2 regions of the Streptomyces sp. NPDC002209 genome follow, and region 1 is predicted to be linked to the other one. Evidence: predicted binding sites of a transcription regulator. Region 1 holds the regulator's gene; the other holds the start of a gene.
What was found. The regulator HspR, encoded in region 1, represses chaperone genes until heat shock. The targets are predictions, from matches to a motif close to TTGAGNNNNNNNNNCTCAA.
Positions count from the first base shown of each region.

Region 1 (6,965 bases):
CAGGCGGCGCTGCGCCAGGCGCTTGGCGAGGCTGCCGATCTGGAGCTCGGCGATGTGGGCCAGCTCGTCCTTCGTCAGCGCGGAGAAGACCACCAGGTCGTCGAGGCGGTTGAGGAACTCCGGCTTGAAGGAGGCGCGGACCACGTCCAGCACCCGGTCGCGCTTCTCCTGCGCCGAGGTCGAGGGGTCCATCAGGAACTGGCTGCCCAGGTTCGAGGTCAGGATCAGGATCGTGTTGCGGAAGTCCACGGTGCGGCCCTGGCCGTCCGTGAGGCGGCCGTCGTCCAGGACCTGGAGCAGGATGTCGAAGACCTCGGGGTGGGCCTTCTCCACCTCGTCCAGGAGCACCACGGAGTACGGGCGGCGGCGCACGGCCTCGGTGAGCTGGCCGCCCTCCTCGTAGCCGACGTACCCGGGCGGGGCGCCGACCAGGCGGGCCACGCTGTGCTTCTCCGAGTACTCCGACATGTCGATGCGGACCATGGCCCGCTCGTCGTCGAAGAGGAAGTCCGCGAGGGCCTTGGCCAGCTCCGTCTTGCCCACGCCCGTCGGGCCCAGGAAGAGGAACGAGCCGGTCGGGCGGTCCGGGTCCGCGATTCCGGCCCGGGTGCGGCGTACGGCGTCCGAGACGGCCCGTACGGCCTCGCCCTGGCCGATCAGGCGGCGGCCCAGCTCGTCCTCCATGCGCAGCAGCTTCTGCGTCTCCCCTTCGAGGAGCCGGCCCGCCGGGATGCCCGTCCAGGCGCCCACCACGTCCGCGATGTCGTCGGGGCCGACCTCGTCCTTGACCATCGTGCCCTTGGAGGTTCCGGTCTTGGAGGCCTCTTCCTCCTCCTCGGTGGCCTCCGCCAGCTCGCGTTCGAGGGTCGGGATCTCCCCGTAGAGCAGCTTGGAGGCGGTGTCGAAGTCGCCGTCGCGCTGTGCGCGCTCGGCCTGGCCGCGCAGGTCGTCGAGGCGCTCCTTGAGCTCGCCGACGCGGTTGAGGGACTGCTTCTCCTTCTCCCAGCGGGCGGTCAGGCCCCGCAGGTCCTCCTCCTTGTCCGCGAGGTCCTTGCGGATCTTCTCCAGGCGCTCGATCGAGGCCGGGTCGGACTCGTTCTTCAGCGCCAGCTCCTCCATCCGCAGCCGGTCGACCGAGCGCTGGAGCTCGTCGATCTCCAGCGGCGAGGAGTCGATCTCCATGCGCAGCCGGGACGCGGCCTCGTCGACCAGGTCGATGGCCTTGTCGGGCAGGAAGCGGGAGGTGATGTACCGGTCGGAGAGGGTCGCGGCGGCCACCAGGGCGCTGTCGTTGATGACGACCTTGTGGTGGGCCTCGTAGCGTCCCTTGAGCCCGCGCAGGATCGCGATGGTGTCCTCGACGGACGGCTCGGCGACCAGCACTTGCTGGAAGCGCCGCTCCAGCGCCGGGTCCTTCTCGATCCGCTCGCGGTACTCGTCGAGCGTGGTCGCGCCGACCATCCGCAGCTCGCCGCGGGCCAGCATGGGCTTGAGCATGTTGCCCGCGTCCATGGCGGAATCGCCGCCGGCGCCAGCGCCGACGACGGTGTGCAGCTCGTCGATGAAGGTGATGATCTGGCCGTCGCTGGACTTGATCTCGGCGAGGACCGTCTTCAGCCGCTCCTCGAACTCGCCGCGGTACTTCGCGCCCGCGACCATCGCGCCGAGGTCGAGGGAGACCAGCCGCTTGTTCTTGAGGGACTCGGGGACGTCGCCCTTCACGATGCGCTGCGCGAGGCCCTCGACGACGGCCGTCTTGCCGACGCCGGGCTCGCCGATGAGCACCGGGTTGTTCTTCGTACGGCGCGACAGGACCTGGACGACGCGCCGGATCTCCTGGTCGCGGCCGATGACGGGGTCGAGCTTGCCCTCACGCGCGGCCGCCGTGAAGTCCGTGCCGAACTTCTCGAGGGCCTTGTACTGACCCTCGGGGTCGGGGGTGGTCACCCGCCGTCCTCCTCGTGCGTTCTCGAAGGCGTCCAGCAGCTTCTTCGCCGTCGCGCCCTGGGTGGAAAGGACCTCACCGGCCGCGCCGCCCTTGGCGGCGATGGCGATGAGGAGGTGTTCGGTGGAGAGGTATTCGTCGCCGAGCTTCCCGGCCTGCTGGTCGGCCTCCGCGAGTACGGCGAGCAGCTCGCGGGTGGGCTGCGGGGGCGCGACCGTGGAGCCCGTGACGCTGGGCAGGGCCGCCAGCAGCCGCTCGGCGCCGCCCCGGACCGCCGCCTGGTCGGCCTCGGTGGCCGCGAGGAGGTCGGTGATGTTCTCGTTGTCCTCGCCGGCGAGCAGGGCCAGCAGCAGGTGCGCCGGGGTCAGGTCCGCGTGGCCGTCCTTCACGGCCCGGCTGGTGGCCGCGTTCAGGGCGTCCCGGCTCTTGTTGGTCAGCTCGGCATCCACGTGCGACTTCTCCTCTCAGACAGGTCGGGCACGGGCTTGAGTCCCGCTCTTCGAGTCTCGTTGCTTCGAGTCTCGCGCTTTGACTATGGCAGCGTGCGCAAAGTTGAGTCTATTCCACTCAAGGGCGAATTCGGCGCCCTCCCGTACCCTCGGGCCATGGCTCTTGACGTACTCAACCCGACGCCCGAGTACCTCGCCTTCTGGCGGGAGCGGCACGTCTGCACGCTGACCACCCCGCGCCCCGACGGGACCCCGCACATGGTGCCGGTGGGCGTCACGTACGACCCGGAGGCCGGCCTGGCCCGGGTGATCAGCAACAAGAACAGCAAGAAGATCCGCAACGTGCTGGCGGCCCAGGGGACGGCTCAGGGCCCGGCCCGGGTGGCGGTGTGCCAGATGGCGGGACGCCGCTGGGCGACGCTGGAGGGGCACGCGGTGATCCGTACGGACGAGGCCTCGGTCGCCGAGGCGGTGGCGCGCTACGCGGAGCGCTACGGACGGACGCCCTCGCCCAACCCGGACCGGGTCGTCATGGAGATCGCCCTCGACCGGGCGATGGGCCGCGCCTGAACCGACGCAGGCACCCGAGCCCGCACGGACGCGGAAACAGTTCAGCTTTCACCTTGTCCGGTTCAAGGACTGGACGCGGACATCACAACGGCGCCATCGTGGTCAGGTCCACGATGGCGCCGTTGTGTGGGGGAAGCACCTGGAGCGATCTGCAACGACGGGGGAATCGCTTCAGGCACTGCGGGGGGTGGCGGTGGTGATATCGGGTTCGAAGAGCTGGTGGTCGCGCTGATCAAGGTTGACGAAGACCATTCCGTAGCGCACCTCGCAGCGGACGGGCTGCGGCGCGCCGCGGGGGCGGCGCAGGCACCGGTACGCCCGGACGTCCTCGTCCTCCTCGCGCGTGATGACGATGGGCTGTCCGAACAGGGTGACCATCAACGAGTCGCCAGGGTGGGGGATGGCCGTGGCGAGATCGATGAACTGCCAGCCGGAGCGGTAGGCAGAGGCCATTTCGCGACGGAATCCGCGGTCGTCGGGGGTCATACCGCGGTCTCCACAGCAAGGGTGCCGGCATCGGCGTCGACGGGGGCCGAGCGCCATCCGCTGTCCATCGGTGCCGCGCGCCATCCGCTGTCCTCGAGCGGTGCCGCCTGGAGGCCTGCGGCACCCCCTTCGGCGCCCCCCAGGGTGACCCCGGCAAGTCCCAGACCGGCCACAGCCGAGAAGATGACGGTGGCAAGCGCCGAGCGAAGCATTCTCTTGTTCATGGTCGGCTTCGTCCTCACTTGATGAAATCCTCTCCCCCGCCTGTCAGACGATGGCTCATTCAGGCACATCACTGCCACAGGGACGATGCATCATGTTCTTGCATGTTCAGGACCCTGGGGGGTGGAGATTTGACCATAAACAGAACAAAAGCGACACATCCCCACTCGGTCACGGAGCTGTGCAGCGAGGGGGCGCGGCTCTACACGAGCGCGCTGCGGACCGGACGTATCGCACGTGGGGACGTCAAAACGGCACCCTGCCTGCTCGATCTGGCGTTGTTGCAGCCAGACCCTGATGACGCCAATTCGCTCCGTCCGGTTCCACCGGCGGTGGCACTCGCACAGCGGCTGCATCCGATCGAACGGGAGATCCGCGACAGGCGCCGGGATTCCCTCGAACTGTCCGAGGCTTTCGAGCCGTTTCTCGCCATCAGTGCGCAGAATCCGGCGAGCACCCACGCCATCACCGTGCTCGAAGGCTTCGACCCCATCAACGCGGCCCTCAACCTCGCCACGGCCGAGTGCCACACCGAGATGCTCACCATCCAGCCCGGCGGCGCCCGCCCCAGCCTCGAGCTCACGGAGGCCCTGGAGCGCGACCAGCCGCTGACCGACCGCGGTGTCCGGATCCGGACCCTCTACCAGCACACCGTCCGGCACAGCCGCGGCACGCTCGCGTACGTCGACCTCCTCAAGGCGGGCAAGGTCGAGGTGCGCACGCTGGAGGAGCTCTTCGAGCGCCTCATCATCTTCGACCGGACGGTCGCCTTCATCCCGGCCAGCGACGACCGCCAGGTCGCCCTGGAGCTGCGCCACCCGGGGCTCGTCGACTACCTCATCAAGGTGTTCGAGCAGCTGTGGCACCGCGCCGTGCCCCTCCAGGAGGAGGTCACGTACCAGCACACCCGCGGCGGCATCTCGGGCGTGCAGCGCACCATCGCGCAGCTCCTCATCGAGGGCCACGTGGACGAGGCCATCGCCCGCCGGCTGGGCATGAACGTACGCACCTGCCGCGCGCACATCGCGAAGCTCGCCAGCACCCTCGGCAGCGGCAGCCGCGCCCAGCTCGGCTTCCTCATCGCCCGCTCCGGGATCCTCGAGGACGAGGGCGACTGAACCGCACCGCAGCGCGCAGGCCCCGCCCGGGGATCCCGGGCGGGGCCTGTGCGTTCGGGTACGCGGACGAAGCCGGCGCGGGCGTCAGTCGCTCTGCCGCTTCGGCGCGGGGCGCCAGACGACCAGGGCGTTGCCCGGCACCGGCGGCTGGTACTTGACCAGATCTCGCCGGTACGAGGCGTGCACCTGGGCCTCGCGCTGCTGGAGCACGGCCGCCGCGCCGTCCACCGCCGCCGAGAGCTCGGCCACGCGCTGCTGGAGCGCGGCGACCTGGTTCTCCAGCTCGATGATCCGCTTGATGCCCGCCAGGTTGATGCCCTCGTCCTGGGACAGCGCCTGCACCGTGCGGAGCAGTTCGATGTCGCGGGCCGAATAGCGCCGGCCGCGGCCGGCCGTCCGGTCCGGGGAGACCAGGCCGAGGCGGTCGTACTGGCGCAGGGTCTGCGGATGCAGGCCCGAGAGCTGGGCGGCCACCGAGATCACGTAGACCGGGGTCTCGTCGGTCAGTTCGTACGCCCCGCTGCCGAACCGGGGCGGTCGTCGGCGGCCGTCCATGTCATGCTCCCTTCGCGGACTCGAACAGCACGGCGCGCGGGTCCTCCGACTCCGTCGCGTCGCGGTACATCTCCAGCGCCTCGCGGGCCTTGTCCGACAGGGAGGCCGGAACGGCGACCTCCACCGTCACCAGCAGGTCCCCGCGGGTGCCGTCCTTGCGGACCGCTCCCTTGCCGCGGGCCCGCATCGTGCGTCCGCTGGGGGTGCCCGGCGGGAGTTTCAGCGTCACCGAGGGGCCGTTCAGGGTCGGGACCTTGATGTCGGCGCCCAGGGCGGCCTCGGCGATGGTCACCGGGACGGTGACCGTCAGGTTGTCGCCCTTGCGGCCGAACACCGGGTGGTCGTCCACGTGGACCACCACGTAGAGGTCGCCGGCGGGACCGCCGCGCTCGCCCGGAGCGCCCTTGCCGCGCAGCCGGATCCGCTGGCTGTCGGAGACGCCCGCCGGGATCCGGACCTGCATGGTGCGGGAGGACTTGGCCCGCCCGCTGCCCTTGCAGACGTCGCAGGGGGTCTCCGCGATCAGGCCGCGGCCCTTGCAGTCCGCACAGGGGTCGGTCAGCGAGAAGCCGCCGCCGCTGCCCCGCGAGACCTGGCCGGTGCCGACGCAGGTCGGGCACACGCGCGGCGTGCCGTTCTTGTCGCCGGTGCCCGAGCAGGCCTTGCAGGGCGCCTGGGAGGACATCCGGAGCGGGACCGTGGCCCCGTCCACCGCCTCCGTGAAGGAGAGGGTGACCTCCGACTCGATGTCCTGGCCGCGGCGCGGCTGGACCCGCGTCCCGGGGCCCGCGCCGCCGCGGTTGAACAGCCCGCCGAAGACGTCGCCCAGACCGCCGCCGCCGAAACCGCCGCCCGCGCCGCCACCCGGCTGGGTGCCGCCGAAGAGGTCGCCCAGGTCGAAGTTGAACGAGCCGCCCCCGCCGGGACCGGGGCGGAAGCCACCGTTCCCGAACAGGGCGCGGGCCTCGTCGTACTCCTTGCGCTTCTTGGCGTCGCCGAGGATGTCGTTCGCCTCGGAGATCTCCTTGAAGCGCTCCTCGGCCGAGGCGTCGCCCTTGTTGGCGTCCGGGTGGAACTCGCGCGCGAGCTTCCGGTACGCCTTCTTGATCTCGGCCTCGGTGGCGTCCTTCGGGACACCGAGGACCTTGTAGTAGTCCTTCTCGACGAAGTCCTTCGTGCTCATCCCCGGTGTCCCTCCTCTCGGGCCTCTACGGTTGCTGCGTCAGCCCTTGTCGGGGGCATCCGCGTCCTTGTCCGAAGGCGTGTCGCCGTCCGCGGACTCGGACTTGGGGGCCGCCCCGGGCTGGGGCTCGGCCACCGCGACCCGCGCGGGGCGGATCGTACGCTCGCCGATCCGGTACCCCGGCTGCAGGATCGCCACGCAGGTGTCCTCGGTGACGTCCGGCGCGTACGAGTGCATCAGGGCCTCGTGGATCGTCGGGTCGAAGGGCTCGCCCTCCTTGCCGAACTGCTGCAGGCCCATCTTGGCCGCGGCGGTCTCCAGCGATTCGGCCACCGACTTGAAGCCGCCGACCAGCTCGCCATGGTCCCGCGCCCGGCCGATGTCGTCCAGGGTCGGGAGCAGCTCCGTCAGGAGGGACGCGACCGCGATCTCCTTGA
Region 1 is NZ_JBIARX010000028.1:27,908-34,872, reverse strand. It holds gene clpB (ATP-dependent chaperone ClpB) at 1-2,394, opposite strand, end outside; gene ACFYXK_RS31955 (pyridoxamine 5'-phosphate oxidase family protein) at 2,551-2,964, shown strand; gene ACFYXK_RS31950 (hypothetical protein) at 3,136-3,450, opposite strand; gene ACFYXK_RS31945 (helix-turn-helix transcriptional regulator) at 3,777-4,790, shown strand; gene ACFYXK_RS31940 (heat shock protein transcriptional repressor HspR) at 4,875-5,345, opposite strand; gene dnaJ (molecular chaperone DnaJ) at 5,347-6,528, opposite strand; gene grpE (nucleotide exchange factor GrpE) at 6,568-6,965, opposite strand, start outside.

Region 2 (6,965 bases), on a different contig from region 1:
CCCCGCGCTCGACGTGGTCCTCGGTGAGGGTGTCCAGGGACTCGTCCAGGACCGCGCGGTCGTCCTCCCGGACGCGTCCCCGCAGGACCTGGACCAGGTCGATCAGCTCCTGGAGGGCCGCCTGCGGGTCCTGCGGCGCATTGTTCTGCGTGCCGATCTTGCCGATGTTGTTCGTCCCGTAGACCTGGAAGTTGTCGCCGACATGGCCGATCCGGAAGTCCTCGTCGCCGGTCATTTGCCCACCTTCCCGACGTTGCCGCTGCCGAACACCTTGAAGTTGTCGCCCACCTGGCCGATGTAGTTGGTGACCTGCTGGTGGAAGCTGGCCTGCGGGTTGTCGATCGCCTCCATGATCATGCGGACGAGGTCGTGGACGAGCGCCCGGTCGGTGGTGACGAGTGCGGTGTTCGGGGAGCCCGCCGTCTCGATCACCAGCGCGTAGTACGTCTTGCGCAGCAGGACGCCGGACAGTTGCAGCACGAAGAGGCCGAGCAGCACGAGCGCGGCGACCGCCACACCGGTCTCGTACGTCTCCCGGTCGCCGGTGGGCAGGTCGGCGGCGGTGGTCGCGGCGACGGCGGCGACCGCCAGGATCGCCAGCGTCACGACGGACTTCACGAAACGTCCGATCGCCTGCCTGCGCGGCGGCTCGACCTTGACGGTGGTCGCCCGGGCGATGTTGCTCAGGGGATATGCCTCTGCGCCGATCCAGAGGACTCTTCGGCTGACGATGACATCGGTCACGACACTCTTGGCCATATGGCTCCCCCATGCCCTGATGTAAGGCACAGGATCCTCGCGAACTCCCCTTCCGGCAAGACACTTTGCACGGGTGCGCGGGCCCCGTAGGAGGATGGGCGGCGGGCCGCTCCGCCGTGGAGGGGCCGACTGCTCCGGAGGTGCCGCATGACCTTGTCCAGCTCTGCCGCCGCCCTGCCCGGTCCGCTGGTCGGGGCCGACTGGCTGGCCGGCCGGCTCGGCGAGCCGGGGCTCGTCGTGTTCGACGCCTCCGTCGGCGCGCACCGCGGCGCCGGCCGGCGGATCCCGGGCGCCCGGCCCTTCGACCTCGACGGCGCCCTGTCCGACCACGACGACCCCGCCCCGCACGCCATGCCCGGGGCCGCCGCGTTCGAGGAGGCGATACGCGCGCTCGGCGTCGACGACACCAGCACCGTCGTCGTCTACGACGGCGCAGGCATCTACTCGAGCGCGCGGGCCTGGTGGATGCTGCGCGCCATGGGCTTCGACCGGGCCGCCGTCCTGGACGGCGGGCTGCCCGCGTGGACCGCCGCCGGGCTGCCCGTCGAGGCGTGCGGTCCCGCGTACGGGGGCCCGCGCGGCTCCTTCACGGCCCGGCCGCGGACGGGGCTGCTGGTGGACGCCGACGAGGTCGGGGCGGCCCTCGCCGATCCGGCGGCGGTCGTACTGGACGCCCGTACGCGCGAACGCTTCACCGGTGCCGCCCCCGAACCGCGGGCGGGACTGCGCGGGGGCCACATGCCGGGCGCGGTGAACCTGCCGTTCGGGGACCTCCAGCGGGACGGCGGCCTGATGCGGCCCGCCGGGGAACTCCGCGAGGTCTTCGCCGCGTCGACCGGTGGCCGGGAGCGGCTGTACTTCAGCTGCGGCTCGGGAGTGACGGCCTGCGTCCTGGCCCTGGGCGCCACGCTCGCCGGCCACACCGCTGTGGCGGTGTACGACGGCTCGTGGACGGACTGGGCCATGCGCCCGGAGCGGCCCGCGGTCACGGGCCGGCGGGGCGAGTTCTTCGGAGGGTCGCAGGCCCGGTTCGGCGGACCCGCGACGGGCGACGAGCGGGTCCTGCTCACGGACGTGCTGGCGGCGCAGCGCGCGACGCTGGAGCTGAAGTGCAGCGGCCTGGGCGCGGAGCCCATGGTCCTGCGGTCCGTGGAGCCGTCCACGCTGTCGCTGCTCGGCCTGGTCCGGCACCTCGCGGACATGGAGCGCCGGTGGTTCCGCCAGGTCCTGGCGGGGCAGGAGGCGCCGGCCCTGTTCTCGTCGGAGGCGGACCCGGACGGCGACTTCGACGGTGCGGTGTCCGGCCCGGAGGCGGTCGCGGCGGCGTGGGAGGCCTGGCGGCAGGAGGTGGCGTTCGCGGAGTCGTTCACGGCCGCCGCACCCGACCTGGACGTGGAGGCCGAGGACGCGTGGCGCGGGAAGGTGTCGCTGCGCTGGGTGCTGATCCACATGATCGAGGAGTACGCCCGCCACAACGGCCACGCGGACCTGCTGCGCGAGCGGATCGACGGGGCGATCGGCATCTGAGGCCGGTGGATCCGGCCGAGGGGGCCGGGGCGGGGGGCTACCCCCACCCCGCGGCCGGGTACGGCCCCCATCGTCAGTCGTCCTGCGACGCACCAGAGTCATGGGCATGCCTTCCCACATCACGTCATCGCGCCACAGCCGGACGGCGGTTGTCGCCCTCGCCGCCGGACTGCTGCTCTACGGCTGCTCCTTCGAGGACGCCGGGCACAAGACGGCGGCCGCCGACGCGACGGTCACCGAGGCCGTCACGGCGGTCGAGGTGAAGGACGCACGGCGCGGCTCCATCGAGGTGACCCCCGGCGCCGGCCCGGGGGTCACGATCCGCCGGACGGTCCACTACCGGGGCGACAGGGCGCCGGAGCCGGCCCAACAGGTCTCGGCGGGCGTCCTCACCTTCACGGCCGGCTGCTCGGACTCCTGCTTCATCGACTACCGCCTCGAGGTCCCGGCCTCGGCGACGGTCAGGCTGGAGAGCAGCAGCGGCCGCATCGCGGTGGCCGGGGTGTCGGCGGCGGACCTCTCCACCTCCTCCGGCGAGGTCACGGCGGACCGCATCGCCGGCCCGCTGAAGGTCCGCACCTCGTCGGGCTCGATCACCGCCACCGCCCTGACCGGCCCGACCGCCGAGCTCCACGCCTCCTCGGGCGAGGCCCGCCTGGCCTTCGCGAAGCCCCCGGCGTCGGTGACGGCGAGAACCGGCTCGGGCGACGTCACGCTGACCGTCCCGCAGGCCCCGTACGAGATCACGACGACCACGGCGTCAGGCGACCGGGACACCCTCCCCAGCACCCCGCAGGCCGCGTCGCACCTCGCGGTCCACACCGCCTCGGGCGACATCCGCATCACCTCCGCGAGCTGAGCGCCCCGGGTCTTTCCTGGCGCAGCCGCTGCCGCCGTCGGATTCCGTGTTCGCCGGGGGCGAACGGGCGTTGGGGAACATTGGGGGGCGCACATGCATTGAGTCGGCATAGCTCAACTTCACTGCCGGAGGGAAGATCATGGCTTCGACGTCCGTAACGCTCACCCTGCCCGTGCTGCCGCTCGACGACGAGGTCGTGCTGCCTGGGATGGTCGTTCCGCTGGACCTGTCCGATGCCGAGGTACGGGGGGCCGTCGAGGCTGCCCAGGCGGCGGTCCGGAGCGGGAAGCCCCAGGTGCTGCTCGTGCCGCGGGTCGACGGGAAGTACGCCGGCACCGGTGTGCTCGGGACCGTCGAGCAGGTGGGGCGGCTCTCCGACGGGGATCCCGGGGCGCTCATCCGCGGTGTCGGCCGCGTCCGGATCGGGGCCGGGACCACCGGGCCCGGGGCGGCGCTCTGGGTCGAGGGCGAGAGCGTCGACGAGAGACTGGCCGATCCGCTGCCCGGATCCGTCACCGAGCTCGTCAAGGAGTACAAGGCGCTCGCCACCAGCTGGCTCAAGAAGCGCGGGGCCTGGCAGGTCGTGGACCGGGTCCAGCAGATCGAGGGGGTGTCCGCGCTCGCCGACAACTCCGGGTACTCGCCGTTCCTGACCGTCGCTCAGAAGGTCGAGCTGCTCGAGACGGCCGACCCCGTGGCACGCCTCAAGCTGGCCGTCTCCTGGCTCCGCGACCACCTCGCCGAGCAGGACGTCGCCGAGTCCATCGCCAAGGACGTGCAGGACGGCGTCGAGAAGCAGCAGCGCGAGTTCCTGCTGCGCCGCCAGCTGGAGGCCGTGCGCAAGGAACTGCGCGAGCTGAACGGGGAGAAGGACGGCGAGGAGTCCGACGACTACCGCACCCGCGTCGAGGGCGCCGACCTGCCCGAGAAGGTACGGGAGGCCGCGCTCAAGGAGGTCGACAAGCTGGAGCGCTCCAGCGACCAGTCCCCGGAGGGCTCCTGGATCCGCACCTGGCTCGACACCATCCTGGAACTGCCCTGGAACGAGCGCACCGAGGACGAGTACGACATCCGCGGCGCCCGGGCCGTCCTGGACGCCGAGCACGCCGGGCTGAGCGACGTGAAGGACCGCATCACCGAGTACCTCGCCGTGCGCAAGCGGCGTTCCGAGCGCGGCATGGGCGTCATCGGCGGCCGGCGCGGCGGGGCCGTGCTGGCGCTCGTCGGGCCGCCCGGCGTCGGCAAGACCTCCCTCGGGGAGTCCGTCGCGCACGCCATGGGGCGCAAGTTCGTACGCGTCGCCCTCGGCGGCGTCCGCGACGAGGCCGAGATCCGCGGCCACCGGCGTACGTACGTCGGCGCGCTGCCCGGCCGGATCGTACGGGCCATCAAGGAAGCCGGGTCCATGAACCCCGTCGTACTGCTCGACGAGATCGACAAGGTCGGGTCCGACTTCCGGGGCGACCCGGCGGCCGCGCTGCTGGAGGTGCTCGACCCCGCGCAGAACCACACCTTCCGGGACCACTACCTGGAGGTGGAGCTGGACCTGAGCGACGTGGTCTTCCTGGCCACCGCCAACGTCCTGGAAGCCATCCCCGAGGCCCTCGCCGACCGCATGGAGCTCGTCCGCCTCGACGGCTACACCGAGGACGAGAAGGTCGTCATCGCCCGCGACCACCTGCTGCCCCGCCAGCTGGAGCGCGCCGGTCTCGGAACGGAGGAAGTCGTCCTGGAGGAGGACGCACTGCGCAGGCTGGCGGGGGAGTACACCCGCGAGGCGGGCGTGCGCACCCTGGAGCGGTCCATCGCGCGCCTGCTGCGCAAGGTGGCCTCCCAGCACGAGCTGGGGGAGCGGGAACTGCCGCTGCGCATCGGCGCCGACGACCTGCGCGGCCTCATCGGGCGCCCGCACCACGTCCCGGAGTCCGCGCAGGACCCCGCCGAGCGGCGCACCGCCGTCCCCGGCGTGGCCACCGGGCTCGCGGTGACCGGCGCGGGCGGCGACGTCCTGTTCGTCGAGGCCTCGCTGGCCGATCCCGAGACGGGCGCGGCCGGGCTCACCCTGACCGGGCAGCTCGGCGACGTGATGAAGGAGTCCGCGCAGATCGCGCTCAGCTTCCTGCGCTCGCACGGCGCGGAGCTCGAGCTCCCGGTCGCCGACCTGAAGGACCGGGGCGTGCACATCCACTTCCCGGCCGGTGCCGTCCCGAAGGACGGACCGAGCGCGGGCATCACGATGACGACGGCGCTGGCCTCGCTCCTGTCCGGGCGGCAGGTCCGGACCGACGTGGCCATGACCGGCGAGGTCTCGCTGACCGGGCGCGTCCTGCCCATCGGCGGGGTCAAGCAGAAGCTGCTCGCCGCGCACCGGGCGGGCCTGACCGCCGTGATCATCCCGAAGCGGAACGAGGCCGACCTGGACGACGTGCCGTCCGAGGTGCTGGAGGGGCTGGAGGTGCACCCGGTGACGGACGTACGCCAGGTCCTGGAACTGGCGCTCAGCCAGGCGGAGGCCGTGGTCACCGCGGCCGCCTGAGCCCGGCGGCCGCCCGAGCCCGGCCCGGCGCACCCGCGTACGGCCCGCGACCCCTCACCCGGACTCCGTCCGGGGGCGCAGGAGGGGTCCCGGGCCGTCGCCGCACCCGCTGCGAAATACTGGTGCCTCAGGACACCACCGATGGGAGCGGACGTGCAGGGAAGCGAAGACCAGGAGTTCCTCGCCCTGGAGCGGGAGCTGTCCGTCTTCCTCCGGCGTGCCAGGGCCTCCTCCGGGGAGATGGCGCGCGCCCTGCACCCCGAGCTGGAGCCCGCCGCGTACGGACTGCTCGTCCGGCTGGAGGCCGCGGGCCGTCAGCGGGCCACCGAGCTCGCCGCGTACTTCGGGGTCGGCAAGGCCACCATGAGCCGGCAGCTGCGGGCACTGGAGGTGCTGGGGCTGGTGGCGCGGGAACCGGACCCGGCGGACGGCCGGGCCTTCCTGGTCGGGCTCACGGACGAGGGGCGGGAGCGGTTCCTGCGGGTGCGGGGGGCCCGCCGCGAGCAGTACATGCGCAAGCTCGCCGACTGGGACCGGGGAGAGGTCGCGGAACTCGCGCGACTGCTCAACCAGTTGAACCAGGGCGAGGAGTAGCCCCCTGCCGGGGCCGGATTCCTACAGCTCCGCGTACGCCGCGGAGGCGTCGTCGTGGCGTTTGCCCCGGGTGAGCGGGCGGGCCGGGTCGGACTCCAGGGCGCGGACCCGGCCGATCAGGCCCTCCGCGCCCTCCTTGCGCAGCAGCGCCAGGCACTGTGCCCAGTCGCCCTCCCCGAACGTGTCCGTCCACCGGCTCGCCCCGTCCGTGAGCGCCGCCAGCGCCCGCACCCGCTTCCGCGGGGTCCGGCCGGTCACCGCGCGGGCGGCCACCGCCGGGTCCGCGGCCGCCGTGAAGAACCCGCCCTCCGCATTGCGCAGCGCGTCCGCCGAGGTCTGCGTGCGCAGCAGCTCGCGCGGGATCCGGTCCAGCCGGTCGTCGAGCACCGGCGTCACCTCGCCCCCGGGCGCCTCGAGGAGCAGTACGGAATCCGAGAGCACGAGGTGCTCCACGGACGCCTCGTCCCAGCGCGCCATCACCACGGTCGCCTGCGGGGTCCGCACGTGAGAAAGGTCACAGGTGTCCCGGTGGGCGTCGGCGGTGTCGCGGATGGCCGCCGCCAGGATCCGGTCCAGCGGCATGTCCCGCCGCGATCCGGACAGTTCGGTCAATCGGCCCCCGAGCCGGGCCGCGAACCAGGGCACGCCGTGCGTACAGCCCACCTCGCCGCTCGGCGGGGTGACTCCGTC
Region 2 is NZ_JBIARX010000002.1:168,332-175,296, forward strand. It holds gene ACFYXK_RS05660 (hypothetical protein) at 1-235, opposite strand, end outside; gene ACFYXK_RS05665 (DUF6232 family protein) at 232-759, opposite strand; partial or broken gene ACFYXK_RS05670 (sulfurtransferase) at 907-1,752, shown strand; gene ACFYXK_RS05675 (DinB family protein) at 1,834-2,286, shown strand; gene ACFYXK_RS05680 (DUF4097 domain-containing protein) at 2,393-3,145, shown strand; gene lon (endopeptidase La) at 3,285-5,681, shown strand; gene ACFYXK_RS05690 (MarR family winged helix-turn-helix transcriptional regulator) at 5,823-6,275, shown strand; gene ACFYXK_RS05695 (hypothetical protein) at 6,297-6,965, opposite strand, start outside.
Region 2: the regulator HspR is predicted to act here: its motif matches at 3,244-3,262, upstream of lon (endopeptidase La).